3 regions of the Streptomyces sp. NPDC088706 genome follow, and region 2 is predicted to be linked to each of the others. Evidence: riboswitches for the same ligand, from Rfam matches in the RefSeq annotation. Region 2 holds a riboswitch; each other region holds the start of a gene.
What was found. A riboswitch is a leader RNA that binds a small molecule or an ion and turns the genes downstream of it on or off. The one in region 2 is predicted to bind cobalamin.
Positions count from the first base shown of each region.

Region 1 (9,541 bases), on a different contig from region 2:
CGTGGAGATCCTGATGGAGCCGACGGACCAGGACTACGGCTCACGGGACTACATGGCCCGGGACGCCGAGGGCAACGTGTGGAGCTTCGGGACGTATATGCCGGGGTCCGCCGGCTGAGCGGCGGGGCCCCCGGTGGCGGAGGGGCTCGGACCCCGGCGGTGTGGAGCTGGAACGCGGCCCGGCGGATCCCGGCGGGCGCGGATCTCGGACCCCGGCGGTGTGGAGCTGGAACGCGGCCCGGCGGATCCCGGCGGGCGCGGGTCTCAGGCCCCGCCGGTGTGGACCTGGAACGCGGCCCGGCGGACCGCCTTGGCCAGGGCCGGGTCCGGGTGGGCGGCGGCCAGGGCGACCAGGACCTGGACGGTGCGCGGGTGGCCGACGGCCCTGACCTCGTCGAGCAGGGCCGGGACGGTGCCCTGGACGGCGGAGTCGAGGTGGCGCACCAGCAGGCCGGTCTCCCCGTGGTCGGCGACGGCGGCGGCGGTGTCGACCCAGAGCCAGGTGGCCTCCTCGCGGCTGAGGATCTCCTGCGCGTCGTCCGGGTCCACTCCCTCGTACTCGGCGAGCCAGAGCAGCGCGTAGGGCCGTAGCGACGGGTTGGTGACCACGGCGCGGACCTCGGGCTCGGCGGGGGCGCCGACGACCCGCAGCGCCTCGAAGGCCAGCCCCCGCAGGAGCGCGTCCTCGCCCCGGGCGACGGCGAGCAGTTCGGCGACGGCACTGCCGACCGTACGGGCGGCGAGCCAGGCCCGGTATTCGTCGCGGGCCGGCCCCGGGGTGAGCCGGGCGCAGCCGAGCAGCATGTCGGCGGCGGACTGCTCGATGTTCCCGGCGGGGCTCTGGGCGGCGACGCAGATCTGTTCCAGCTTGACCCAGACCGCCCAGTTGCCGAGCGGGGTGAGGGTGGCGTGGCCTTTGCCGAGGGTCAGCGCGCCGACCGCGGCGAGGCCCTCCAGGGCCCAGTCGAGCAGCAGGGCGTCGAGGTCGGCGCTCCGGTCCGGTGCGGGTGCGGGGCGTCTGTCGGGCGGAGCGCTCGGACCGGCCGCCCGGCCCGTCCCGTACGGCACCTCGCAGCGCTCCTCCTGGAGTTCGGCGATGCGCTGGGCGAGGAGGTCCAGGAGGGCGGGTACGGGGACCGGGCCGGCGGAGAGCTGGAGGAGGGAGAGCACCTGGGGCACGGCCTCGACGGCTTCGGCGACCGCCCCGGCCTCGATGCCCTCGGGCGCGGCGTGGACGAGCGACCAGGCGTCGAAGAGCGCCACCCAGCCGCGCAGCACGGCCGAGTCGTCCCGGTCCCAGGCCCGCAGCCGCCAACCGGGGCGGGCGGTGTCGCCGTGCAGCTCGATGAGGCCGGCCAGCCGGGCCCGGTCCCAGCCCGCACGCACCTGTGCCGGGGAGATCTCCAGGGCCGTCGCGGCCCGTTCGAGGGCCTGGGTGGCGAGCGGTGCGGCGCTGCCGGGGGCGCCGGCCGCCCAGTGGGCGATGCGCACGGCGTCGGCGAGGACCGCCCTGGCCTGGCGGGCCAGTTCCGTGCGGGGTGGGGTGCCCTCGGGGGGCCGGGGGGCCGGCCGGGTGCGCCGGGTGGACACCGCCCTGCGGGCGGTGGCGAGGGGTCGCGGGCGGACAAGTCGCAGCCTGGAGTCGCGCGGGGTACGGGACGTCACGGGAGCAGTCTTGCCTCTGACGGCCCGAAAGCCCAAACGGAAGGCGTTTCACCGGCACCCCCGGGGTTACCGGGGGTGCGGTGACCGGAGGGCTCGATCGCCGCATCGCCTCACATCAGGGGCGTGAGGAAGCGTCTGAGGGTCTCCTCGTAGCGGCCGGGATCGGCGTTCCACATCGACGCATGCGGAGCCTGCCGCACGGTGTGGAGGCTGACCAGGTCCGGGCGACGGGCGGCGAGCTCCCGGGACGGGCCCCAGGGGGCGATGGTGTCGTCCGGGCCGTGCAGGATCAGTGTCGGGGTGGGCAGCGCGTCGGGCAGGGAGGTGTCCAGGAGCGGGGCCGAGATCATCCCGGTCCTGCCCTGGGCGGCGCGGACGGCCAGCGGCAGCAGGGCGGCGGGGACGCCTCGGGCGGCCGCCAGGGCGCGCAGGGTGGTCTGCCAGTCCATGACCGGGGAGTCCAGGACGAGGCCGCTGACGCGGTCGCGCAGCGGGGAGTTGACCGCTGCGTGCAGGGCCATGGAGGCGCCGGTGGACCAGCCGTACAGGATCACGTTCCGGGCGCCGTAGCGCACGGCGTAGCGGATGGCGGCGTCCAGGTCGCGCCACTCGGAGGCGCCGAGGTGGCCGAGGCCGTCGGCGGGGCGGGGGGCTCCGGCGTCGCCCCGGTAGGCGATGTCCAGCACGGGGATCCGCCGGCCGGCCAGGAAGTCCATCACGTTCATGGGGTGTTCCCGGGTGGTGCCCAGGCCGTGGGCGGTGATGGCCCAGGTGTCGCGCTCGCCGGGCACCCACCAGGCGGGCAGTCCGCCGAGCTCGCCGGGGATCTCGACCTCGCGGTACTCCAGGCCGAGGGCGCTGCCGGGGTCGCCGCGGTACAGCTCGGGGGTGAGGCGGACCTTCATGCCGGGTTCGAGCAGGCCGCGGGTGACCCGCTCCAGTCGGCGGACGACGGTGTCGGCGGTGGATTCGGCCCCCTCGACGACGGGGCCGACCACGGCGTGCACGCCGGGGCCCTCGATCCCGTACGTACCGGGGCGGAGCGCGGTGAGGGAGCGGGTCAGGGTGATCCGCTCGATCGCCGTGGCGTGCACGGTGAGTCTGCGGTCGGTGGGGAGGGGACGTCCTGGCGCCGCCTTGAGGGCGGCGTCGCTGGCGTACCGGCCGGCCGCGACCGCTGCCGCACCGGCGCCGAGGAAGGTGGTGACGGCCGTTGCCGTCGCAGTTGCCGGGCGCACCGCTCCAGTGTGGTGGGGCGGGCGGCGCGGTGCCAGTGGGCGGGGCCGTCCGGTGCGGCCGGGCCGGCGGGCGGTGCCGGTGGGCGGGGCCGTCCGGTGCGGCCGGGCCGGCGGGGGCCCGGACCCGGGTCCCTCACTCCGGCTGCCCGTACCCCTGGAGCGCGTCGGCCACCTCGGCCAGCTGGGCTTCGGTGAGCAGGGCCGGGCTGCGCCCCGGCAGGGCGCTCGCGGTGAGCCAGAGCCGGCAGAGCCACTCCAGCTGGGCGGTGCGCTCGTACGCCTGGTCGAGGGTGGAGCCGTAGGTGACGGTGCCGTGGTTGGCGAGCAGGCAGCCGGTGCGGTCGCGGAGGGCGGTGAGCATGGCGTCGGCCAGTTCGGGGGTGCCGTAGCGGGCGTAGGGGGCGGTGCGGACGGGGCCGCCGAGGATCGCGGCCGCGTAGTGCACGAGGGGCACCTCGGTGACGAGGGTGGAGACGGCGGTGGCGTGCACCGCGTGGGTGTGGACCACGGCGGCGGCGCCGGTCTCCCGGTAGACCGCGAGGTGGAGGGGGAGTTCGCTGGTCGGCCCGAGGTCCCCGAGGACCTGCCGCCCCGCCAGGTCGACCCCGACCGCGTCCCGCGGTCCGAGCCGGTCGTAGGGCACCCCGCTGGGGGTCACCAGGACCAGGTCTCCGACGCGGGCCGACACATTGCCGGAGGTGCCGACGACCAGCCCGTCGGCGGCGCTGCGGCGGGCGGCGCCGACCACCTGCCGCCAGGCCCGGGCGACGGATTCCGGCTGCTGCTCGCTCATGGGGCGAGCGTAGGGCCGGAGGCACGGAACCGGAACGCCATCACCCGAGTGACGGGGATCTCTTCCGGCCCGGGACCGCCGGTCAAGAACTTCACCGATGAGGGGCAAAGACCAGACCAGCCGGTGCCCCACCGGTCTCCCACAGCCCCTGCCGCACACAAGCGGAACCACCACCTGCCGGTTGGGGTCACCACAGCGCCCCGCTCAGTTCATCTTCCGTTCACTCAGGTTGCCTACGGTCCATGTGCCACTGACGTCGAACGATTGCCTGGGTAAATGGAACACATCACGCTGCTGCTTGCGATTGTGGTCGTAACAGCTCTCGTGTTCGATTTCACGAACGGTTTCCACGACACCGCCAACGCGATGGCCACCACCATCTCGACCGGCGCACTGAAGCCCAAGACAGCGGTGGCCATGTCCGCCGTTCTCAACCTCATCGGCGCGTTCCTGTCGGTGGAGGTCGCCAAGACGATCTCCGGCGGGATCGTCAACGAGAACGGCCTCAGAACCGAGGTCATCTTCGCGGCGCTCGTCGGCGCCATCCTGTGGAATCTGCTGACCTGGCTGGTCGGCCTGCCCTCCAGCTCCTCCCACGCCCTGTTCGGCGGTCTGATCGGCGCCGCCGTCATGTCGGCCGGCTGGTCCTCGATCAACGGGGGCACCGTCGTCACCAAGGTGCTGCTCCCCGCGATCGCCGCCCCGCTGGTCGCCGGTCTCGCCGCGATGCTGGCCACGAAGCTGACGTACCGGATCAACCGGAACGTCACCGACGAGAACCAGCTCAAGTCGACGGCCAAGGGCTACCGGGCCGGACAGATCGCCTCGGCCGGTCTCGTCTCGCTCGCCCACGGCACCAACGACGCCCAGAAGACGATGGGCATCATCACCCTGGCCCTGGTCACCGGCGGCGTCCTGGCCCCCGGCTCCAACCCGCCGATGTGGGTCATCGTCTCCGCCGGTGTGGCCATCGCGCTCGGCACCTACCTCGGTGGCTGGCGCATCATCCGCACCATGGGCAAGGGCCTCACCGACCTGAAGCCGCCGCAGGGCTTCGCCGCCCAGACCAGCGCGGCGACCGTCATCCTGGCCTCCTCGCACCTCGGCTTCTCGCTCTCCACCACCCAGTCCTGCTCGGGTGCCGTGATGGGCGCGGGCCTCGGCCGCAAGGGCGGGGTGGTCCGCTGGTCCACCGCCACCCGGATGTTCGTCGCCTGGGGCCTGACGCTCCCGGCCGCGGGTCTGGTCGGCGCGGGTGCCGAGTTCCTCACCAAGCAGGGCCCGTGGGGCATCACCGTCACCGCGATCCTGCTGGTCGGTGGCTCCTTCGCCATCTGGCTGGCCTCGCGCCGCCAGCCGGTCGACCACACCAACGTCAACGACACGGACAGCGACGAGCCCCAGGGCATCGTCACCACGGCCATCGCCGCGGTCCAGCCGCCGCCCATCGGCTCCCACCCCGACCTCATGACCACCATCCCGGCTCCGGCCGCAGCGCCGGACGACACGGCGCGGCCCTCGGCCACGGTGTAAGGACAGATCCGTATGAAAATCGACTGGGCAGCTCTCGCCTCCGTCTTCGGTGTCAGTCTCGTGGTCACCGTCGCACTGGTCGGCGTCTTCACCCTGGGCATCGTCGCCCTCTCCAAGCTGTCGGCCCCGGCCGCCGGCGGCGCCGTCGGCGGTTCGGCCGTGCTGGCGCGCACCAGCGCGTACGCCTGCTTCGCGGCCTGCGTGGCGGCGGTCGCGTACGGGATCTATCTGATCGTCGCCTGACGCGCCCCAGCGCACTCCCCCGGGCCGGACACACCACCGTGTGTCCGGCCCGATGTGCGTCTGCGCACACCGGCCCCCCGCAGGTCAACAGCAAGTTGACGGTTGTTCTCGCAGCGTGGTGGACTGCCGGAGCCATTCACGGCGACAGAAGAGGAAGCCGGTGCGAATCCGGCGCGGTCCCGCCACTGTCACCGGGGAGCACTCCCCCACACCGGATGTCACGGCCCTCACCACACGGGCTGGAAGGCCGGGGGAACTGCGGATCCGGAAGCCAGGAGACTCTCGTCGCCGGTCACGTCGAACCAGGGCGCGGACCCTGAGTTAAGGACTTAACGCCATGCCTGGCCGCCGAGCGCCGCATCCGTTGCCCCCGCACACCGGAACCTCCCGATCCACGACGGCCTGACCCGTGCGTGTCGATCGCGTCTTCGCGTACGGCGCCACCGCCGGGCTGATCGCCGACGCGGCTCTCGGCGACCCTCGGCGGGGTCACCCCGTCGCCGGTTTCGGCCGGGCCGCCGCGCGGGTGGAGTCGCTGCTGTGGCGTGACGACCGGGCCCGGGGCGCGCTGCACACCCTGCTCTGCGCCGGAGGCGCCGTGGGGGCCGCCGCGCTGGCCGCCCGCGCCGTACGGGGCCGCCCCGGGCTCGCCGTCGCGCTGACCGCCGCCACCACCTGGTCGGTCGTCGGGGGTACGTCGCTGGGCCGGGAGGCCCGCGCCATCGGGGGCGCGCTGGCCGCCGGGGACCTGGAGGTGGCCCGGGAGCGGCTGCCGCACCTGTGCGGGCGCGATCCGCACTGCCTGGACGGGCCGCAGATCGCCCGTGCCGTCGTGGAGTCGGTCGCCGAGAACACCTCGGACGCCGTCGTCGGCGCGCTGGTGTGGGGGGCGATCGGCGGCGTGCCGGGACTCGTCGGGTTCCGGGCCGTGAACACGCTCGACGCGATGGTCGGTCACAGGTCGCCCCGCTACCGCCGCTACGGCTGGGCCTCGGCGCGCCTGGACGATCTCGCGGGGTGGCCCGGTGCCCGGCTGACGGCCGCGCTGGCCGTGGTGGGCGGCGGGCGGCCCCGGGAGGCCGTACGCGCCTGGAAGGCGGACTCGGGGCGCCATCCGAGCCCGAACGCGGGACCGGTGGAGGCCGCGTTCGCGGGAGCGCTCGGCGTACGGCTCGGCGGGACGCTGGCGTACGCGGGGCGCGTCGAGCACCGGCCGGTGCTGAACGGGCGGTCCGGGCGCGAGGTGCGGAGCGCGGACATCGAACGCGCGGTGCGGCTGTCGCGCCGGGTGGGTGCGCTGGCCCTCGGCGTGTGCGTGGTGGGCCGGACGGTCGCGGGCCACCTGGTCGCGGGACGGAGGCGGGGACGGTCATGAACGGTCCGGCACGGAACGCCGAACGGGACGGGGAGCGGGCATGAGCGGTGGGCTGCTGGTCGCGGGAACGACCTCGGACGCGGGCAAGAGCGTCGTCACGGCGGGCATCTGCCGCTGGCTGGTGCGCCGGGGCGTGAAGGTCGCGCCGTTCAAGGCGCAGAACATGTCCCTCAACTCCTTCGTGACCCGTGAGGGCGCGGAGATCGGGCGCGCCCAGGCGATGCAGGCGCAGGCGGCCCGGGTGGAGCCGACCGCGCTGATGAACCCGGTGCTGCTCAAGCCCGGCAGCGACCGCTCCAGCCAGGTCGTCCTGATGGGGAAGCCGGTCGGCGAGATGAGCGCCCGGGGCTACCACGGGGGCCGGCAGGAGGCGCTGCTCGGGACGGTCGTGGAGTGCCTGAAGCAGCTGCGGTCGACCTATGACGCGGTGATCTGTGAAGGGGCCGGGTCGCCGGCCGAGATCAACCTCCGCCGGACCGACATCGTGAACATGGGGATCGCGCGGGCGGCCCGCTTCCCCGTGCTGGTGGTCGGGGACATCGACCGGGGCGGGGTCTTCGCCTCGTTCTTCGGGACCACGGCGCTGCTGAGCGCGGAGGACCAGTCGCTGGTCGCGGGCTACCTGGTGAACAAGTTCCGGGGTGACGTCTCGCTGCTGGAGCCGGGGCTGGACATGCTGTACGGGCTGACCGGGCGGCGGACGTACGGGGTGCTGCCGTACGCCCATGGGCTCGGCATCGACGAGGAGGACGGCCTGCGGGTCTCCCTGCGGGGTGCGGTGCGGGAGTCGGTCGTGGCGCCCCCGCACGGCGAGGACGTGCTGCGGGTCGCGGTCTGCGCGGTGCCGCTGATGTCGAACTTCACGGACGTGGACGCGCTGGCCGCCGAACCGGGCGTCGTCGTGCGGTTCGTGGACCGGGCCGACGAGCTGGCCGACGCGGACCTGGTCATCGTGCCCGGAACGCGCGGCACGGTGAAGGCGCTGGCCTGGCTGCGGGAGCGGGGGCTGGCGGACGCGCTGGTGCGGCGGGCGGCGGAGGGCCGGCCGGTGCTGGGGATCTGCGGCGGGTTCCAGGTGCTCGGTGAGCGGATCGAGGACGAGGTGGAGTCGCGGGCGGGGGTGGTGGACGGGCTGGGGCTCCTTCCCGTACGCATCCGGTTCGACCGGGCCAAGACGCTGGCGCGGCCGGTGGGTTCGGCGCTCGGGGAGCCGGTCGAGGGGTACGAGATCCACCACGGGGTGGCCGATGTGCGGGGCGGGGAGCCGTTCCTGGACGGATGCCGGGTGGGGGCGGTGTGGGGGACGCACTGGCACGGGTCGCTGGAGAGCGACGGGTTCCGGCGGCGGTTCCTGGAGGAGGTGGCCCAGGCCGCCGGGCGGCGGTTCGTTCCCGCGCCGGACACCCGGTTCGGGGTGCTGCGGGAGGAGCAGCTCGACCGGCTGGGGGATCTGGTGGAGGAGCATGCGGATACGGAGGCGTTGTGGCGGTTGATCGAGGGGGGCGCGCCGGTGGGGTTGCCGTTCGTGCCGCCGGGGGCGCCGCCGCTGGGGGCGGGCGCGTCGTCGGAGAGCCGGGGCGCTGCCCCGGACCCCGCTCCTCAAGCGCCGGAGGGGCTTGATTTTGCTCGCCCGGAGACGCAGAGGGAAGCGGGCGAGTCCCAGGGGCTTGAGTTTGCCGGGTCCGCCGGGTCAAGGCCCGCCGGGCTTGACATTGATGATGTTGACGTCAACGAGGAGGCCACGTGAGTACGCCCTATCCCTTCACCGCGATCGTCGGCCAGGACGACCTGCGGCTCGGGCTGTTGCTGAACGCCGTCAGTCCCGCCGTCGGTGGTCTGCTCGTGCGGGGCGAGAAGGGGACCGCCAAGTCCACCGCCGTCCGGGCGCTGGCCGCCCTCATGCCCGAGGTCTCCGTCGTGCCGGGGTGCCGGTTCTCCTGTGATCCCCTCTCCCCCGATCCGGCGTGTCCCGACGGGCCGCACACGGAGGCCGCCGGTGTGTCGCGCCCGGCGCGGACCGTGGAGCTGCCGGTCGGGGCGTCCGAGGACCGGCTCGTGGGGGCGCTGGACATCGAGCGGGCGCTCTCGGAGGGCGTGAAGGCGTTCGAGCCGGGGCTGCTGGCCGACGCGCACCGGGGGATCCTGTACGTCGACGAGGTCAACCTGCTCCACGACCACCTGGTGGACCTGCTGCTGGACGCGGCCGCCATGGGGGCCTCGTACGTCGAGCGCGAGGGCGTCTCCGTACGGCATGCGGCACGGTTCCTGCTGGTCGGGACGATGAACCCGGAGGAGGGCGAGCTGCGGCCGCAGTTGCTGGACCGGTTCGGACTGACCGTCGAGGTGGCCGCCTCCCGGGACACCGACGAGCGGGTGGAGGTCGTGCGGCGCCGGCTCGCGTACGACGACGATCCGGCGGGGTTCGCCGCGCGCTGGGCGCAGGAGGAGACGGCGCTGCGGGAGCGGATCGCCGGCGCGCGTGCCCTGCTGCCCCGCGTCCTCCTCGGTGACGGCGTGTTGCGGCAGATCGCCGCGACCTGCGCCGCGTTCGAGGTCGACGGGATGCGGGCCGACATCGTGATGGCGCGTACCGCGACCGCCCTCGCCGCCTGGGCCGGGCGCGAGGAGGTGACCGCCGACGACGTACGGCAGGCCGCTCTGCTGGCGCTGCCGCACCGGCGGCGCCGCAACCCG
Region 1 is NZ_JBIVLW010000001.1:47,732-57,272, forward strand. Features, by position in the region: gene ACIQAK_RS00260 (VOC family protein) at 1-118, shown strand, start outside; gene ACIQAK_RS00265 (hypothetical protein) at 265-1,590, opposite strand; gene ACIQAK_RS00270 (alpha/beta fold hydrolase) at 1,776-2,903, opposite strand; gene ACIQAK_RS00275 (class II aldolase/adducin family protein) at 3,037-3,696, opposite strand; gene ACIQAK_RS00280 (inorganic phosphate transporter) at 3,973-5,229, shown strand; gene ACIQAK_RS00285 (hypothetical protein) at 5,242-5,472, shown strand; cobalamin riboswitch at 5,574-5,775, shown strand; gene ACIQAK_RS00290 (cobalamin biosynthesis protein) at 5,882-6,847, shown strand; gene ACIQAK_RS00295 (cobyric acid synthase) at 6,888-8,594, shown strand; gene ACIQAK_RS00300 (putative cobaltochelatase) at 8,591-9,541, shown strand, end outside.
Region 1: it holds a riboswitch for cobalamin, as region 2 does, so the genes downstream of both, ACIQAK_RS00290 (cobalamin biosynthesis protein) here and ACIQAK_RS32310 (CoA-acylating methylmalonate-semialdehyde dehydrogenase) in region 2, are expected to answer to the same signal.

Region 2 (9,541 bases):
TGATCTCCGGTCGGGAGCGACGACGAGGTGCGGCTGCCGGACGTCGGCCGCAGAGGAGAGAATCGCGGCATGGCAGACGCACCCCCGCAGATCACCGCACTCGTCGTCGACGCCGCCGACCCCGAGGGCAACGAGTTCTGCGTCATCCCCGAGGGTCCGTGGGCCTCGACGACCAGGGACGCGCGCACTACCTCGACTGACCGGAGCCGCCCTGGGCGTCCGGGGCGTCGGTGCCCTCCGGCCGGTGGCGCAGCAGATACGTGTCCATGATCCAGCCGTGCCGTTCGCGGGCCTCGGCACGCACCCGGCTGATCCGCCCGGCGACCTCGTCGAGCGGTCCGGAGACCAGGATCTCGTCCGGGGTGCCGATGTAGGCGCCCCAGTAGATCCACAGCCCTCTGCCCGTCAGATGGGTGAAGCTCTCATGACCGTCGAGCATCACCACGATGTCGCCGTCGTCGTCCGGGAACCCCTCGGCGAGCCGTCGGCCGGGGGTGATGTGGATGGGGCGGCCGACCTGGTTCAGGGAGGTGCGGTGACGGGCGGCGAGCGCGGAGACGCTGCTGATCCCGGGGACCACCTCATGGTCGAACTCCACCGTGCCGCGGGCCCGGATGTCCTCCAGGATCGCCAGGGTGCTGTCGTACAGGGACGGGTCGCCCCACACCAGGAAGGCCCCGCACTCCCCCGGCGCCAGCTCCTCGATGATCAGGCGCTCGCAGATGTCGGCGCGGCGGTGCCGCCAGTCGTGCACCGCCGACGTGTAGCGCCCCCGGTCGTCCTGGGTGCGGTCCCGCCAGGGGTCCTCGGCCTCCACGACCCGGTAGGGGCCGGTGAGGTGCTCCGCCAGGATGTCCCGCCGCAGCCGGGTCAGGGACTCCTTCTCCCGGCCCTTGCCGAGGACGAAGAAGACCTGTGCCCCGCGCATCGCCTTCACCGCGGCGAGGGTCAGGTGGTCGGGGTCGCCGGCTCCCATGCCGATGACGAGGATGTGGCGTGGTGCGTCGCTCATGTCAGCCGTTCTTCCTGCTTCGTCCCTGCGCGCGCCCCCGAGGACCCGGGTGCGCACGCCACCGACCCTATGCGGCCCGGCCTCGTCGCCGCCGACCGGCTTCTACACGACGTGGACCGGGCGGGGTGGACTTACTAGGACGTCCAACTATATGTTCGTGAGGAGCGGGGTGACCGGCGTACAGCCGGACACCCTCAAGGTCCGTGGTGTCAGGGAAGCCGGTGCGATTCCGGCGCGGTCCCGCCACTGTGACCGGGGAGTTCGTCCTCGCAGGACACGCCACTGACGGTGCAGGCGCCGTCGGGAAGGCATGAGGGCGCGCGCTGATCCGGGAGCCAGGATACCGGCCGCGGGATCTTCCGTGTTTCCACGAGGATGGAGCAGACACGCAGGGCACAGGTCCGCACCCACGGCCCCGCAGGCCCGTCCCGGCGAGCGGTTCTTCCCGCCCCCTGACGGCCCCCGCCCTTCGCGTCCCCCGACGGCGAGCCCTGCCACGCCCCGCGCGTACCCGACCGGTGCGGCCTGGGTGGTGGGGCCCGTGCGCCATCTCCGGATCTCTCCTGACGATCTCACCGACGAGAGCAGGTTTCCATGGTCCGCGAACTCACCCATTTCATCGGCGGCAAGCACACACCCGGCACCTCGGGCACGTACGGTGATGTCCACGCCCCCAACACCGGCCGGGTCCAGGCCCGGGTGCCACTGGCCGGCCGGTCCGAGACCGAGGCTGCGATGGCCGACGCGGCCCAGGCGCAGGTCGAGTGGGGCGAGTGGAACCCGCAGCGCCGGGCGCGCGTGCTGCCGCGCTTCCTCCAGCTGGTCGAGAGGGAGAAGCACTCGCTGGCCCGGCTGCTCTCCTCGGAGCACGGCAAGACCGTGGCCGACGCGCACGGCGACCTCGCGCGCGGGCTGGACGTGGTGGAGTTCGCCGCCGGTGTCCCGCATCTGCTGAAGGGCGAGTTCAGCGACAACGCGGGGGCCGGGATCGACGTCCACTCGCTGCGCCGGCCGCTCGGCGTGGTGGCGGACATCACCCCGTTCAACTTCCCGGCGATGATCCCGCTGTGGAAGGCCGCGCCCGCTCTGGCCTGCGGAAACGCCTTCATCCTCAAGCCTTCCGAGCGGGACCCGTCGGTACCGCTGCGGCTGGCGGAACTGTTCCTGGAGGCGGGTCTTCCGCCCGGGGTCCTGAACGTCGTCAACGGCGGCAAGGAGGCCGTGGACACCCTGCTGGAGGACCCGCGCGTCAAAGCCCTCGGCTTCGTCGGCTCGACGCCGGTCGCCGCGCACATCTACGCCACCGCCGCCGCCCACGGCAAGCGGGCGCAGTGCTTCGGCGGGGCGAAGAACCACATGATCGTGATGCCGGACGCCGACCTGGACCAGGCGGTGGACGCGCTGATCGGTGCCGGTTACGGCTCGGCGGGTGAGCGGTGCATGGCGATCTCGGTGGCCGTTCCGGTCGGTGAGGAGACCGCCGACGCGCTGGTGGCCAGGCTCACCGAGCGGATCGCCGAGCTGCGGATCGGCCGTTCGGACGACCCGGACGCCGACTTCGGGCCGCTGGTGGGCCGCGACGCGGTGGACCGGGTGCGCGGCTATGTCGACCTCGGTGTCGAGGAGGGCGCCGAACTGGTCGTGGACGGGCGGGACTTCACCCTGGAGAGGCACGAGGAGGGGTTCTTCGCCGGGACCTCGCTCTTCGACCGGGTCACCCCGGACATGCGGATCTACCAGGAGGAGATCTTCGGCCCGGTGCTCTCCGTGGTCCGCGCGGCGGACTACGAGGAGGCGCTGCGGCTGACCTCGGAGCACCCGTACGGCAACGGCGTGGCCCTCTTCACCCGGGACGGTGACATCGCCCGCGACTTCACCCGGCGGGTCGACACGGGCATGGTCGGCGTGAACGTGCCGATCCCGGTGCCGGTGGCGTACCACACGTTCGGCGGCTGGAAGCGGTCCGGTTTCGGGGACCTGAACCAGCACGGGCCGGACGCCATCCGCTTCTACACCCGCACCAAGACCGTCACCTCGCGCTGGCCCGCCTCCGGTATCCGGGACGGCGCGAGCTTCACGATTCCGACCATGGGGTGAACGCTGTGACCACCCTGCTCAGCGACGACCAGCTCGCGGTCGTCGAGACGACACTCGACTTCGCCCAGGAGCATCTGGCCCCGCACGCCGTGGCCTGGGATCAGGACAAGCGCTTCCCCGTCGACGTCCTGCGCAAGGCGGCGGGGCTCGGCCTCGGGGGCGTGTACGTACGGGAGGACGTGGGCGGCTCCGGGCTGTCCCGCTCCGACGGGGTCCTCGTCTTCGAGGCCCTGGCCACCGGCTGCCCGTCGGTGGCGGGCTACCTCTCGATCCACAACATGGTCGCCTGGATGGTCGACCGCTACGGCTCCGAGGCGCAGCGCGGCCGGTATCTGCCGGAGCTGTGCACCATGGAGCAACTGGGCAGCTACTGCCTGACCGAACCGGGCGCGGGCTCCGACGCGGCCGCACTGCGCACCCGCGCGGTGCGCGACGGCGACCACTACGTACTGACGGGGACGAAGCAGTTCATCTCCGGGGCGGGCGCCGCGCACCTCTACATCGTGCTGGCCCGCACCGGCGACAGCGGGCCCGGCGGGATCTCCGCGTTCCTCGTCGAACGGGGCGACCCGGGGCTCTCGTTCGGGGCCGACGAGAGGAAGATGGGGTGGAACGCGCAGCCCACTCGGCAGGTCGTGCTGGACGGGGTGCGCATCCCGGCCGACCGGCTGCTCGGCGCCGAGGGCGAGGGCTTCCGGATCGCGATGAACGGCCTGAACGGCGGCCGGCTCGGCATCGCGGCCTGCTCGTTGGGCGGGGCGCAGAGCGCGCTGGACCGCTCCCTGGCCCATCTCGCGGACCGGGAGGCGTTCGGGGCCCGGCTGCTGGACGCGCAGGCGCTGCAGTTCCGGCTGGCCGACATGGCGACCGAACTCACCGCCGCCCGGGCCCTGGTGCGGCAGGCCGCCGAGGCGCTGGACCGGAAGGTGGGCGGGGCACCGGAGTTGTGCGCGATGGCCAAGCGCTTCGCCACCGACACCGGCTACTCGGTGGCCGACCGGGCGCTCCAGCTCCACGGCGGCTACGGCTATCTGGCCGAGTACGGCATCGAGAAGATCGTGCGGGACCTGCGGGTCCACCAGATCCTGGAAGGGACCAACGAGATCATGCGCGTCATTGTGGCCCGGAGCCTGACGGGAGCCCTGCGATGACCGAGGAGCTCGTACGGGTGCGTACCGAGGGAAGCACGGGGGTGTTGACCCTGAACCGGCCGAAGGCGCTCAACGCGCTCACCCACGCGATGGTGGGGACGATCGCGGCGGCCCTGGACCGGTGGGAGCGCGACCCCGAGGTGGCCACCGTCGTCATCACCGGAGCCGGGGAGCGCGGCCTGTGTGCGGGCGGCGACATCCGGTCCATCTACGAGGACGCCCGCGTCGGCGGCAAGGCCTCGGCCGCGTTCTGGCGCGACGAGTACCGGCTCGACGCCCGGATCGCCCGCTATCCGAAGCCGTACGTGGCGGTCATGGACGGTATCGTGATGGGCGGCGGGGTCGGCGTCTCGGCGCACGGCAGCGTCCGGATCGTCACCGAGCGGTCCAAGGTGGCCATGCCGGAGACCGGGATCGGCTTCGTGCCGGATGTCGGCGGCACCTGTCTGCTGGCGCTGGCCCCCGGCGAGCTGGGCACCCATCTCGCCCTGACGGGTGCGGTGGTGGGGGCCCGGGACGCTCTGCTGTGCGGGCTGGCCGACCACTTCGTACCGGTGGACGAGCTGCCCGCGTTCCTCGCCGAGCTGCGGACCGGACCGCCCGGCGCGGTCCTGCGCCACCACGTCCGGGACGCGCCCGCCGGCACGCTGGAGGCCGCCCGGGCCTGGATCGACCACTGCTACGCGGCCGACACGGTCGAGGAGATCGTGGAGAGGCTGCTCGGCTCCGACGCGCCGGCGGCCGGCGAGGCCGCCGCCACGATCCTCGGACGGTCGCCGACCGCGCTGAAGGTCACGCTCGCCTCGCTGCGCCGGGCGCGTGAACTCGGCCCGCTGGAAAGGGTGCTGGAGCAGGAGTACCGCGTCTCGTGCGCGGCCCTGACCTCGCCCGACCTGGTGGAGGGCATCCGGGCCCAGGTGATCGACAAGGACCGGACACCCCGTTGGTCGCCCGCCACGCTGGTGGAGGTCACCGACGCGGACGTGGCCCGGTACTTCGCTCCTACCGGCGACGAGGGGCTTTCCCTCGCCGCAGACGACTCACCGCAGGAGGTGCCCTGGTGACCACCACGACCGTCGCATTCGTCGGCCTCGGCCACATGGGCGGCCCGATGGCCGCCAACCTCGTCCGCGCCCCGGCTGCCGGAGACCTGCCACCCGATGGACGTGCTGCGGACGGCGGTGAGCTTCTTCGGCTCCGAGGACCCGACCGAGGAGGACGGCAGCACCGCCGCCCATCACGCCAAGTCGCTCGCCCTGCTGGCCCGGCTGCCGGTCGTCGTGGCGGCCGACCACCGGCGGCGGCACGGGCTCGCCCCCGTGGCGCCCGATCCCTCGCTCGGGTACGCGGAGAACTTCTTCCACATGTGTTTCGGGAGTGTGCCGGACCGGGGGGTGGTGCGCTGCTTCGAGGTGTCGCTGATCCTCTACGCCGAACACAGCTTCAACGCGTCGACGTTCACCGCCCGGGTCGTCACCTCCACCCTCTCCGACCTCTACAGCGCGGTGACGGCGGCGATCGGGGCGCTGAAGGGTCCGCTGCACGGCGGGGCGAACGAGGCCGTGATGCACATGCTCACCGAGATCGGCGATCCGGACCGGGCGGAGGAGTGGCTGGACGAGGCGCTGGCGGCCGGGCGGAAGATCATGGGGTTCGGCCACCGCGTCTACCGGCACGGCGACTCCCGCGTACCGATCATGCAGGAGGCCGCCGACCGGCTGGTGGCGCGTTCGGGCGACCCGGACGTGACCCGGCTGGCCACCCTGCACACGGCGCTCCGCCACGCCATGATCAGCCGCAGGGACATCCACCCCAACCTGGACTACCCCGCCGGCCTCGCGTACCACCTGATGGGTTTCGACATCGCGGCCTTCACCCCGATCTTCGTGATGAGCCGGATCACCGGGTGGACCGCCCACATCAGCGAGCAGCTGGAACACAACGCGCTGATCCGCCCGCTCGGCGTCTACAACGGCCCCGACCAGCGCGCGGTCTCCGCTCCCCCGGTCGAGTCCCACTGATCTCCGGCCCGCGCCGAGGAGCTCGTACGGACGAAGTCCGCCACGCCGGAGTGGACGGCCCGGGTTTCCGTAGCGAAGCCCGGCCCTCCGGGGCCCCCGCCCGGCATACTGGAACCCATGGACAGAGCGGCGCCAGGCTCCGGTGTACGGGAACGGCTCGGCAGGAGCCTGTTCTCGCGGGTGGCGGGCCCCTCGGGGCCGGAGAACCGGGCCCGTATCCACGACACCCCCGGCCCCCGCTGGTTCGGCCCGGACCGGCCCGTCCGCCGGGTGCACGGGGACGCGTCCATGTTCATCGGCGGGCTGCGCGCCCTGCTCCTGCAGTCGCTGCACCCCTTGGCGATGGCCGCCGTGGCAGGCCACTCGGGGTTCCGGGGCGATCCCTGGGGCCGGCTCCAGCGGACCAGCACCTTCCTGGCCGTGACCACGTTCGGCACGGACGAGCACGCACGGGAGGCGGTGGACCGCGTACGGTCCGTGCACGAGCGGGTACGCGGGACCGCACCCTCCGGCGAGCCGTACCATGCGGCCGATCCGCACCTGCTGTGCTGGGTGCACATCGCCGAGGTGGACAGCTTCCTCCGCGCCCACCAGCGGTACGGGGAGCGGCCGTTGGACGGCGCCGGGTGCGACGGGTACATCCACGACATGGCGACGGTGGCCCACGCCCTCGGCGTCCCCGACCCGCCGCACGACCGCGCGGAGCTGGCCGGGCGCATCGCCGCCTACCGCCCGGAGCTGCGCGCCACCCAGGAGGCCCTGGACGCGGCCCGCTTCATCCTGCTGCACCCGCCGCTGCCCTGGCCGGCCCGTCCCCCGTACGCCGTACTCGCCGCCAATGCCGTGGCCGCGCTGCCGCCGTGGGCCCGGGAGCCGCTGCGGCTGCCCCGGGTGCCGGGGGTCGAGGAGGTCTGCGTACGGCCGGCCGGGAAGGCGCTGACCAGGACCATCCGGTGGGCGATGACCCCGCCGTCCTCGCCCGCGGGGGCGTGAAGTCCGGGCCCCGGCGGCTCATGCGGTGACCGTGCCGCCGCCCTCGCCCGCGGGGGCGTGAACGCCCGGCCGTGTGCCCCCCGGGTGCCGGAGTCCGCCGACGGCAGGACGATGGAGGGGACCGTACCCAGGGGGGCCCACGGCGGGAGGCCCCGGTGGCACGCAGCGGATCGACCGATGTACTCGTGGCGGGCGCCGGCCCGGTCGGCCTGACGCTCGCCGCCGAGCTGCGGCGAGCAGGGGTCTCCTGCCGGATCGTGGACCGCCTCCCGGCCCGCCTGCCGTACGCCAAGGCGGTCGGCATCCAGCCGCGCACCCTGGAGCTCCTCGACCGGATGGGCCTGGTGCGGGACGTGCTGGACGCGGCGGTACCCCTACGCGGACAGCTCACGTATGTGAACGGGACCGAGCGGGGCCGGGTCGAGCTCGTCCTGCCGCCCGAGGTGCCGTACGGCTTCGCCGCGCTGCCGCAGTACGAGACCGAGCGCATCCTGGAGGAGTCCCTCGCGCACTTGGGCACCGGGATCGAGCGCTCGACCGAGCTGGTGGCGTTCGCCCAGGACCCCGCCGGAGTGACCAGCCGCCTCACCATCGCGTCCGGGGCCGAGGAGGAGGTCCGCTCCCGGTTCCTGGTGGGGTGCGACGGCGCGCACAGCGTGGTCCGCAAGGGGCTCGGGCTGACCTTCGAGGGCGGTGCGTTCCCCGAGGAGTACATGCTCGCCGATGTGGAGGTGGGCTGGGACCTGCCCGGTGGGTACGGCGTGCGGTCGATGCACCGCGGCGAGGACGGCGCCGTCGACGACCTGCTGGTCTGCATCCCGCTGCCGGGGAAGGGCCGCTACCGGATGTCGATGCTGGTGCCGCCGGAGCTGTCCGCCGCGCGGCAGACGGAGGCGGCGGGCGGTGACGGGGTGGCCCACGGCCTCGAAGGCGGCACGCCTCCCGCCCTCGCCGACATCCAGAAGGTGCTGGACCGGCTGGCGCCGGAGCCGGTCACCGCGTCCGCGCTCCGCTGGTCCTCGGTGTTCCGGATCAGCCACCGGCTGGTGGACCGTTACGGGGACGGCCGGGTGTTCGTCGCCGGGGACGCGGCGCACATCCATCCGCCGACCGGCGCCCAGGGCATGAACACCGGGGTCCAGGACGCCTGCAACCTGGCGTGGAAGCTGGCCCTGGCCGTCGGGGACGCCGCGCACCCGGGCCTGCTGTCGAGCTACGACGCCGAACGGCGCCCGGTCGGCGAGGAAGTGGTGGGCCGGACCGTCCGCCATGCCGCCGAGGGTGTGCAGGCCGACCCGACGGACCTGGAGACGCTGCTGCTCCGCGAGGCCCAACTCCTGGTCGGCTACCGGCAGAGCCCGCTCGTGACGGCGCTGCCCCCGGGTGACGAGGCCACGCTCCGGCCCGGCGACCGGGCTCCGGACTGCGGCGGCCTCACCGGGGACATCACCGCCTATCCGGTGCGGCTGTACGACCTGCTGCGGGAGCGCGGACACGTCCTGCTGGTGTACGGGAACCACCCGGCCGGTGACACGCCGACCGATCTCGCGGCGGCGGCCGGGGAGTTGACCCAGGGCCGGATGGAGACGCGCTGGATCCTGCCCGCCGGCGCCCCGGACGGGGCGACGGCGGTCCCCCATCACCACGACGGCCGGGGCGAGTTCGCGCGCCGGTACGGGGCCGGGGAGGGGGCGGCGTTCGTGGTACGGCCGGACGGGTATCTGAGCGCCTGCCTCCGCCCGCCGACGGTGGGCGGGTTGAAGCGGGCGCTGGAGAAGGTCTTCGGGCCGTGAGGGCGCGAAGGCCCCGCCGTGGGAGGGCCTTCGATGGTGGTGGCCCTCCCACGACGGGGCGGTGTGTCGCGGGGGTGTGGGGCTGCCGGCTACTTCGGCATCAGCACCGTGTCGATGATGTGGACGGTGGCGTTGGCGGTCGGAACATTGCCGCAGACCACGTTGGCGCTGTCGTTGACCTTGTACGACTCGCCGGAGCCGGCCGTGGTCAGCGTGCTCTTCTGCAGCGTGTCGAAGGTGCCGCTCTCCAGCTGCTGCGGGGTGAGCTTCTCGCCCACGACGTGGTAGGTGAGGATCTTGGTGAGCATCGCCTTGTCGTTGAGGACCGCGTCCAGGTCGGCCTTCGGGATCTTGGCGAAGGCGTCGTTGGTCGGCGCGAACACCGTGATGTTCTGCGCGTTGTTCAGGGTGTCGACGAGACCGGCCTTCTTCACGGCGGTGACCAGCGTGGAGAGCGCGGGGTTGTTGGACGCG
Region 2 is NZ_JBIVLW010000028.1:17,698-27,238, reverse strand. Features, by position in the region: gene ACIQAK_RS32320 (hypothetical protein) at 1-3, shown strand, start outside; gene cobF (precorrin-6A synthase (deacetylating)) at 188-1,012, opposite strand; cobalamin riboswitch at 1,200-1,379, shown strand; gene ACIQAK_RS32310 (CoA-acylating methylmalonate-semialdehyde dehydrogenase) at 1,607-3,109, shown strand; gene ACIQAK_RS32305 (acyl-CoA dehydrogenase family protein) at 3,106-4,260, shown strand; gene ACIQAK_RS32300 (enoyl-CoA hydratase/isomerase family protein) at 4,257-5,324, shown strand; partial or broken gene ACIQAK_RS32295 (citrate/2-methylcitrate synthase) at 5,397-6,281, shown strand; gene ACIQAK_RS32290 (oxygenase MpaB family protein) at 6,399-7,274, shown strand; gene ACIQAK_RS32285 (FAD-dependent monooxygenase) at 7,430-9,067, shown strand; gene ACIQAK_RS32280 (fasciclin domain-containing protein) at 9,157-9,541, opposite strand, start outside.

Region 3 (9,541 bases), on a different contig from region 2:
GGCGCCGAAGCCCAGATGGGAGGCGACGGCGGACCAGACGTCGGGGACGGAGATCCGGGCGGGCCCGATCGTGACGGCGACGGCGACGGAGAACAGCAGGAGCAGGAGCCCGCCGGTCCAGAGCAGCGCCCGGGCCGACGCGCCCACCCGTCGTACCTCGGCGGGCCGCTCCACCGTCAGGCTGCCGCCGCTCACCCCGCGAGCCCGAAGTCGCGCAGCCCGGCGGCGACACGCTCCAGGCCCTCGACCGTCCGGATGGTGGGGTTCATCGCCTGTCCGCTGAGCAGCACGTACCGCCGGTTCCTGACGGCGTCCATGGTCCTGGTGACCGGGTTGGACTCCAGGAACTCGATCTTCTTCTCGGCGCTCTCGGCCGTCTGCATCGTGCGGCTCAGATCGCCGATGACCAGGACGTCGGGGTTGCGGTCGGCGACGGTCTCCCAGCTGATCTGGGGCCATTCGTCGTGGGTGTCGTCGAAGACGTTCTTCGCGCCGAGCTCCCGGGTGATGACACCGGGGGCACCGCAGCAGCCCGCGAGGTAGGGGGCCTTGGAGTCGGAGAACCAGTAGAGGAGGGAGGCCTTCGAGGCCTCGACGCCGTCGGTGGCCTTGGCCACCCGCGCCTGGAGCTTCCTCACCAGGGCGTCGCCGCGCTCGGGGACGCCGAACACCTCGGACAGCTCACGGACTTCGGTGTAGACGCTGTCCATGGTGAGGGGTGCGGTACGGGCTCCGTCACCGCCGCCACCGTTGTCCTTGCCGACGCAGTCGGCGGGCGAGATGTAGGTGGGGACACCCAGCTTCTCGAACTGTTCGCGGGGGGCGACACCGCCCTTGGCGAGGGTGGAGGCGAAGGAGGCGCTGAGGAAGTCGGGCTCCTTGTCGAGGACCTTCTCCGAGGAGGGCCGGTTGTCGGAGATGCGCTCGACGCCCTTGTTGGCCTTCTCCAGGCCCTTCATGACCGGGTCGCTCCAGGTCGCGGTGGCCGCGAGCCGGTCGGCGAGGCCGAGCGAGAGGAGGATCTCCGTCGATCCCTGGTCGACCGAGACGGCCCGCCGGGGCGGCGCCTTCACCGTGACGGTGCGCCCGCAGTTCTTGAGGGTGAGCGGGAAGCCGTCGGCCTTGGCGCCGCCGTCGGCGGAGGAGTTGGTGGTCCCGCCGCCGCAGGCGGTGAGCAGGACGACGCCGGCCGCGAACAGGACGGCGGTGCGTATCGGGGCAGGGGTGGCCTTGGACAGCACGGAGGACCTCGGTGTCTCTGGGCCCAGCCGCGGAGCCCGTCGTACGGTGCCCGAGCCCCGGTGCGGGGCGCGGGTGCCAGCAGGTCTTCGGACTCGGGTTCGTCCGGGCGGGACGCCTTCCCGGAGCACGTGTGTGCTCCAGTGGCCGTGGCCCCGCCCGTCCCCCTCACCGCTGCGCGTCAGTTCCGGTCTCGCACCGGATTCCCTGACCCCGTCGCTGGGGTTCGACTGGCCCCGGCAAGCTATCACGGGTCTTCGCGCAGCTCAGAGCCGGTGCGCGGACCACTCCCCCGGCGGGCCGGTGCGGCGCGGGATCGTCCCGCCGCACCGGCCCGGCTCGCTGCCGTGAAGCCGGCGGACTCCCTTACGGGGCCTGGAGCGCGATCACCGCGTTCTGCCCGCCGAACCCGAAGGAGTGGCTGACGGCCCGTCGTACGGGCAGCGCACGCGGGGCCTTGGTGACGCAGTCGATGGCGAACGTGGGGTCGGGGGCGTCCAGGTTGGCGATCGGCGGGACGATGCCGTGCTGGAGCGTCAGGACGGTCAGCCCCGCCTCGATGGCACCGGCCGCCCCCATGCAGTGGCCCAGTACGCCCTTGGGGGCGGTGACGGGCGGCCGGTGCGGGTAGGCCCGGCCGATGAGGGCGGCTTCGGTCGCGTCGCCCTGGGGTGTCGAGGTGCCGTGCGCGTTGACGTGGTCGACGTCCTCGGCCCGCCAGCCCGCGTCGGCCAGCGCCGCGTCGACGGCCGCCCGCGCGATCTGCCCGGAGGGGTGCGGGCTGGTGGGGTGGTGGGCGTCGGTCGTGGCGCCGGTGCCGGCCAGCAGCGCCCGGGGGGCCGCTCCTCGGGCGCGGGCGTCCTCCGCCCGCTCCAGGACCATGATCGCGGCGCCTTCGCCCATGACGAGTCCGGCCCGGTCGATGGCGAAGGGGCGGCACCGGCGGGCGGGGTCCCCGTCCCGCGGCGCCGCCGCACCGGAGCGGGCGAAACCGGTCATGGCGACCGGGAAGACGATCGACTCGGTGGCGCCGGCGATCGCGATGTCGCACCGGCCCAGCGCCAGCATGTCGCGGGCCACGGAGAGCGCGGTCACCCCGGAGGAGCAGGCGGTGCACGGTGCCAGGCTGGGGCCCGTGGCCTTCATCTGGATGGCGATCTCGGCCGCGGGCATGCTCGGGATGGTGAGCAGGATGCCCGAGGGCGAGGTGGCCTCGGGGCCCCGCCGCTCCAGGGCGACGGCCTGTTCGGTGAGTCCGGCGGATCCCCCGCTGCTGGTGCCGACGACGACGGCGACGCGGGCGCCGTCCCAGTGGGCGGGGTCGAGTCCGGCGTCGGCCACCGCCTCCCGGGCGGCGAGGACGGCGAACTTGACGTACCGGCCCATGCGGAAGGCGCTGCGGCCGCCGACCGCCTCGTCCAGGTCGATGCCGGAGACCGTGCAGGCGAAGTCGACGGCGCAGCCGTGCAGTTCGGGGACGGTGTGCGCGAAGGACTCCCCGCGGCAGACCCCGTCCCAGGTGGTGTCGGTGGTGTGGCCGGCCGGAGTGATCATCCCCAGGCCGGTGACGGCGATGGCGGGTCGGTTCATCGGGTGTTGCTCACCGGGACCGCACCGCCCGCCGCCCCGCCGCCGACCGCAGCGTCGATGAACGCGGTGATGTCGGCCAAGGTGGCGTCCTTGTAGAGCTTCTCGGAGTCGGCGGCGACCCCCAGGGTCTCCTTGATGATGACGGCGAACTCGGCGACGGCCAGGGAGTCCATCTCCAGGCTGTCCATCGTGGACTGCGGCAGAATCTCGGCGGCGGGCACCTTGAACGTCGCGGTCAGCACCTCGGTGATCTTCGGGTGGATGGTCGTCATGGTCGTTCCTCTCATCGGCGTCTTCCTGGGGGGCGGGTGGCTCGCACAGCGGCCCCGCCCCCGAAATAACTGGACGACGATCCTCCGGTTACGCCCTGGGGCGAACCGATTCGTCTGCGCTCACCTGCGGCTTCTCGAACCATCGGGCAAGCACCGATGTGGTCCCCCAGTACGCCAGCAGCACGCCCCAGGTACCGAGCGCCGCCACCTTCTCGCGCAGCGGACGCCGCCGCCTGCTGCCGCAGGCGGGCCGCCGGAAATCCGCCGTGCGGCGCCCGGGGCCCGGCCTGCGGCCCCGGTGCCAGGAACCCTCCGGGTCGTCGTACGCGTCCGCGTAACCGGGTCCGGCGATCGGCCAGTCCGACATCAGGCTTTCGGGCAGCGCGAACGACGCCACCAGGTCGGGGGCGTGCCGGGCCACGGTCGTGATGAGGTGCTCCACCGCGTCGGGCAGGAGGGTGACCTGATCGGCGGTCAGCCGTCCGGCGGCGAGCAGGTCACCGCTGTTGCGGGCGATCCACTGGAGGGCGAAGAGCCGGTGCAGTTCGGTCAGCCGCTCGCGGGCCGGCCCGTCGGGCAGGGCGGCGGCGGCCTGCTCGTAGGCCTCGCCGGCCTGTCGGTAGCCGTACGCCTCCACCCCGCGCAGCGCCGGCCCCGAGGCGGCGTTCCAGCGGCCGAGCGGGTCGCCGGACGGGGCGGCGCTCATCCTCTCCCGGGCACGGTCGAACCAGATGTCCTCCACCGCCGCGAGCAACCGGCCCAGGAAGCGGGGATCGTCCAGCTCCCCGGTCGCCTCCTGCGCCTCATCCCGGACCGTGACGCCGAACAGCATCTCGGCGGCGGCCTTGGCGTGGACGGCGAGGTTGTCGCCCTCGGCGGTGATCGCGCCCTCGATGCCGGTGAACAGTTCGGTCATGCCGTTGTTCTCCAGCAGCCCCTGCGCTCCGCAGCGCTCCCGGCACTCGACGATGACGCCCCGCGCCTGCCAGGTGATCCACCCCTTGGCTACGGCGACCAGGCGCTCCGCCTCGTCCCGGTCGGCGGCGGGGGCGGACTCCCAGCGGTCCAGCACCCTGCGGTGCAGGAGGCTCATGGCGAAGACGGTGGCCATCGCCCCGGCGAGCGGGCCGTGGTGGGTGCGGTGGGCGTAGACCGGCACCCGCCGGCCGGCGCGCGAGCCGGAGACCAGCCGGTGGCCGGCGTACCGGATCGCGAGGGCGAGGGTGACCCGGGCGGAGCCGACCGCGCAGGCGCTCATGGAGAGCTTGCCGGGGGTGACCCGCCCGATGGAGAGCAGGAACCGCCTTCTGCGGTTGGCCAGTTCGCTGGTGAAGCGCCCGTCCTCGCCGATCCGCCCGTGTTCCCCGGCGAGCAGGGCCCCGCGCGGCACGAAGTACCGGTCGAAGGCGGTCAGGCAGTGGTCGACCGGGGAGCCCATCCGCGCGGGCAGCCGGCGTACCCGTACGCCGGGCAGGGCGCTGATGTCGTCGGTGAGGGGGGCGAGGAAGAGGAAGACCCCGTGGTCGGCGCCGTCGACGAGGAGCCGGGCGGCCACCACGCCGGTCTTGGGCCCCCCGGCGGGGCTGGTGTTGGGCATGAACTTCTGCGCCCCGGCGTGCGGGGTGTGCAGGACGAAGCCGTCGCGTTCGTGGTCGTACGTCGCGGTGGTCTCGACCGCCGGCGCGTCGTTGCCGTGCGCCACCTCCGTACAGAGGAAGGTGCCGATGCTCCGTAGCTCCAGGAACTCCGAGAGGTCGCGCGGCGTCCCCGGGTCGTGGTCGAGGAGGCTGCCGAGGAAGAGGTTGTAGTGGATGCCCGCGACGGTGGTCAGCGCCGGGTCGACCGGGCCGAGCCATTCGTGCAGGGCGGCCAGCGCGCGGGGGTCGGCGGCGAGCCTCGCGCCGCTGTCGAGCGTGTCGTTGAGGATGCGCAGCCGGTGGTAGGAGAGGGCGAGTCGTTCGTCGGGGGTGCCGCCACCGGATCGCCGAAACGGTTCTGTTGTGAGCAGTCGACGCCAGGACCCGTGCTCCTGGCGGAAGTTGTCGCCGTAGAGGACTCGGGTGAGCAGCTCACCGGTGGAGGGCGGGGGCGGATTATGCGTGGATAGGGTCACGACGGAGTAACGATCAAGGAACGGCGAGGACACCCCTCGCCGTTCCCGAACGGCCCTGCGGGATCAGGCGCGTTGGAAGGCAAGCGCCACGTTGTGCCCGCCGAAGCCGAAGGAGTGGCTCACCGCCCGCTCCACCCGCTGCCGGCGGGGTTCCTTCATCACGCAGTCGAGCGGGAAGGCCTCGGGGAGGGCGTCCAGATTGGCGATCGGCGGGATGAGGGAACGTTCCAGCGTCAGGACGGTGGCGACCGCCTCGATCGCGCCCGCCGCCGCGAGGGTGTGCCCGATGACGCCCTTGGGCGCGGTGACCGGCGGGCGGTGCGGGAAGAGCCGGGAGATGAGGGCGGTCTCCATGGCGTCGTTGAGGGGGGTGGAGGTGCCGTGGGCGTTGACGTGGCCGACCTCGCCCGGCGCCCAGCCCGCCTGGTCCAGGGCCGCCCGCACCGCCCGCTCGGCGCCGCGCCCGTCGGGGGCCGGGGCGGTGGGGTGGTGGGCGTCGGTGCTGGACCCGGCCCCGGTGAGCAGGGCGCGGGCCCGGCCGCCCCGAGCGCGGGCGGCGTCCGCGCGCTCCAGGACGAGCATGGCGGCGCCCTCGCCGAGCACGAAGCCGTCCCGGTCGGCGGCGAACGGCCGCGACGCGCCCGCCGGGTCGGCGGTACGGGTGGAGAGCGCGCCCATCCGGGCGAACGCGGTCACCACCAGCGGGGTCAGCACCGACTCGGCGCCCCCGGCCACCACCACGTCGCAACTGCCGCCGAGCAGCAGATCGCGGGCGACGGCGATCGCGGTGGCCCCCGAGGCGCAGGCGGTGGCCGGGGCGAGGGACGGGCCGCCCGCCTTCAGCGCGATGGCGACCTCACCCGCCGCCGCGTTGGGGATCATCATCGGGACGAGCAGCGGCGAGACCGCCTCCGGCCCGGAGGCGGCCAGCTTCGCGGCGTTGTCCACGAGGACGGAGACGCCCCCGACGCCGACGCCCAGCACCACGCCGACCCGCCCGCCGTCCCACACCGCCGGGTCGAGACCGGCGTCGGCGACGGCCTGCCGGGCGGCGACGACGGCCAGTTTCACGAACCGGGCCATCCGCCACACCGAGCGGCCGCCCACCGCCTCGTCCAGGTCGAGCGAGTCGACGGGACAGGCGAAGTCGACCGGGAGGCCGGCCAGTTCCGGCCGCCGCCGGGCGGTGGAGTGCCCGGAGCACAGCCGCTCCCAGAAGCTGTGCTCGTCAGCCCCTGCGGGGGTCACCAGGCCGACCCCCGTCACCGCGACGGCGGTTCCGGCGCCGGCTCCGGTGCCCTGATCAGCGGACTGCGACATGCTGTGTTCCTTCCGTAGAAATGGTCTGCGGGGTCCCCGGCCACCGAAGTGCCGCCGAACCCCAGGTCAATCCGCCGCCGAACGCGGTGAGCAGCACCCGGTCGCCGCCGCGCAGCACCCCCCGGCCCGCCGCGTCGGCGAGGGCGAGGGGGATGGAGGCGGCGCCGGTGTTGCCGACCCGCTCCAGATGGGTGACGCAGCGCTGCGCCGCGATGCCGACCCGGTCCGCGACGGCGCGCAGGATCCGGGCGTTGGCCTGGTGCGGCACGAAGTGGTCGACCTCGGCCGGGTCCCAGCCCACCCGCTCCAGCAGCACCCGGCACGAGCCGGTCATCCGCTCGACGGCGTGCTGGTAGACGGTTCCGCCCTGCATCCGGAAGTACGCGTCCGACAACTCGGGCGGCTTGCCGCTCGCCCGGGCCCGGGCGCCACCGCCGGGGACGGTGATCAGGTCGTGGCCGGTACCGTCGCTGCCGAGGTCGAAGGCGAGCAGCTCACCGGGGTCGCCGGTCCGCCCGGCCGCCACCAGGGCCGCGCCCGCCCCGTCGCCGAAGACGACACCGGCCGAGCGGTCGGCGGGGTCGAGCCAGGTCGAGTAGACGTCGGCGCCGACCAGCAGGATCCGCTCGTAGAGGCCGGAGGCGATCAGCCCGTGGCAGAGGGCGAGCCCGTAGACGAAGCCGCTGCACACGGCGGCGATGTCCAGCGCCGGTACGGTGCCGAGCCCGAGCCGGGCCGCGAGGGCGGGCGCGGTCCCGGGGCAGAGGTGGTCGGGCGTCGCGGTGGCGAGGACCACCGCGTCGACGGGGCCGGCCGCCCGGGCGCCCGCGAGCAGCCGGGAGGCCGCCTCGTAGGCGAGGTCACCGGTGGCGGCCCCGGGGCCGGCGCGGTGCCGGCTGCCGATGCCGGTGCGGCGGCGGACCCAGGCGTCGTCGACGCCCCAGTCGGCGGGGAGCCGCTCGTTGCCGACCGGCTCCCCCGGCACCCAGCCCGCCACGCCCTCCAGCACCGCCGTGCGCCTGCCGCCGCCCGTCGAGGCGCGCTCCTCGGCTCGCGGCCCGGCCTCGCTGCCTGCTGTCCGTCTGCTCGCCACCCGCTGCCCCGATCCCGTTGTCATACTGCGGCCGGTTGACGAACGGCGGGGCGCCTGGCGAGGGTGCGTTCGACTGGGCCGAACGGGTCATGACGGTTGGTCAGTTTAGGCCGAGCGCCTCCCGGAGCTCCGCCGCGTCGGGCGGGTTGGCGCCTGCCCGGGAGACGGTGACGGCGGCTGACGCCACCGCGTGGCGCAGTACGTCGGTGACGGTGTCCCGGTCCACGGTGTGCAGCCGCTTCCGCGCTCCGGTGCCGAGGAGACCGTGCGCGGCCAGCGCGTGCAGGGTCCCCGACATGAACGCGTCGCCCGCGCCCACGGTGTCCACCACGTCGACCGATGCGGCCGCCACCGTGATGCGGCCACCGGGCAGCACGGCGAGGGCCCCGTCGCCGCCCCGGGTCACCAGCACGACGGCCGGCCCGTGCTCCAGCCAGCGCGCCGCCGCCTTCTCCGGCTCCTCCCCCGGATACAGCCATGCCAGGTCCTCGTCGCTCGCCTTGACCAGGTCGCTCAGCTGGACGCACTCCTCGACCCGGCGCACGGCCGCTTCGTGGTCGCCCATGAGGTCGGGCCGCACGTTGGGGTCGTAGCTGACGGTCGCGGTGGCCCGGGCGGCCCGCACGACGTCCAGGGCCGTGGCCGCTCCCGGCTCCACCACCGCTCCGATCGACCCGGTGTGCACATGGCCCGGCGCGGGCTCCACGGCGACGGGGGCGAGGGTCCAGGAGATGTCGAACGCGTAGGTGGCCTTCCCGTCCCCGTCCAGGGTGACGGCGGCCGACGGGGTGGCGGCGGTCGCCCCGTCGGTGCGGACGGTGACTCCGGCGGAGGCCAGGTGCTCCCAAATGAGCCGCCCGTTCCCGTCGGGGCCGAGCTGGGTGAGGAGGGTGGCGCGGTGGCCGAGGCGGGCCAGGCCGTAGGCGACGTTGGCGGGGCTGCCGCCGGGGTGGACCCGGTCCTCCTGGTCCGGCAGCCGGACGATGTCGGCGACGCACTCGCCGACGACCAGCAGTTCGCTGTGGTCGAGCATGGGGGTCGAGTCTCCAAACTGCCGTGACGTGGGTGTCCTGGGCCTCCGCACCCATTCAGCCCGATCCTGCCCCTGCTACGGAAGCCACCTGGGGCGTCGGGCGACGGCCGGTCACCGATCGGACGCCGGTACGGCCGGAACGGGCAGCGGTCGGTGCCGTGCCTCCGCGGGCTCCCCGCTGTCCGGCAACGGTTTCGCGGGGGCGGCCCGGCGGACCCGGAGGAGGGCCACGGCCAGCACGACGGCGTCGGCCAGCAGCCAGGGCAGCGGGCCCGGCGGCAGGGTTCCGACAGGACGAAGACGACTTCGACCAGTGCGCCGAGGAGGGCGGGCACGGAGAGCGGGATGACGAGGCCGGCGGACACCTCGGCCGGCCACTCCCCCACGCCGGGGCCGAGGCCGAGCGGCCAGGGCAGCCCGCCGCCGAGCAGGGTGCCGGGCGCGAGGGCGGCCGACATCGCGGAGCTGCCGCGCGCCAGGCCCGTACGCAGCTCCGCTCCGGGGCCCGCGTGGGCGTGGACGGTGTCCACGTACGCGAAGAACCCGGCGACGGCGGCCAGGCCCGTGCCCCGGTCGGTGAGGAGGAGCACCCCGGTGGCGATGGACCTGCCGATGGGGAACCAGAAGCAGAATGTTTTCGGGGAAGTGGCGCCCGTCCTCTCAGGCGGACCGGGCCCGCAGGACCGAGACGACCTCCCGGCACCAGTCCCGGTTGGCGCGTTCGAATTCCAGCCCGCGGCGGCAGGTCAGATAGGGGCCGATCCGCTCCCCGTGGAGCAGGAACTCCGCCTCCGCCCGGTCCCCGCGCATCCCCTTGAGCAGCGCCTCGAACTGCGCGGCCTTGGTCTCGGCGAACTCCGCCCGCTCGGTGAGCCGGGCGA
Region 3 is NZ_JBIVLW010000006.1:242,992-252,532, forward strand. Features, by position in the region: gene ACIQAK_RS17735 (iron chelate uptake ABC transporter family permease subunit) at 1-180, opposite strand, end outside; gene ACIQAK_RS17740 (ABC transporter substrate-binding protein) at 192-1,241, opposite strand; cobalamin riboswitch at 1,302-1,489, opposite strand; gene ACIQAK_RS17745 (beta-ketoacyl-[acyl-carrier-protein] synthase family protein) at 1,606-2,829, opposite strand; gene ACIQAK_RS17750 (acyl carrier protein) at 2,826-3,101, opposite strand; gene ACIQAK_RS17755 (acyl-CoA dehydrogenase) at 3,190-5,214, opposite strand; gene ACIQAK_RS17760 (beta-ketoacyl-[acyl-carrier-protein] synthase family protein) at 5,278-6,534, opposite strand; gene ACIQAK_RS17765 (beta-ketoacyl-ACP synthase 3) at 6,518-7,651, opposite strand; gene ACIQAK_RS17770 (carbohydrate kinase) at 7,728-8,660, opposite strand; partial or broken gene ACIQAK_RS17775 (MFS transporter) at 8,951-9,274, opposite strand; gene ACIQAK_RS17780 (PadR family transcriptional regulator) at 9,321-9,541, opposite strand, start outside.
Region 3: it holds a riboswitch for cobalamin, as region 2 does, so the genes downstream of both, ACIQAK_RS17740 (ABC transporter substrate-binding protein) here and ACIQAK_RS32310 (CoA-acylating methylmalonate-semialdehyde dehydrogenase) in region 2, are expected to answer to the same signal.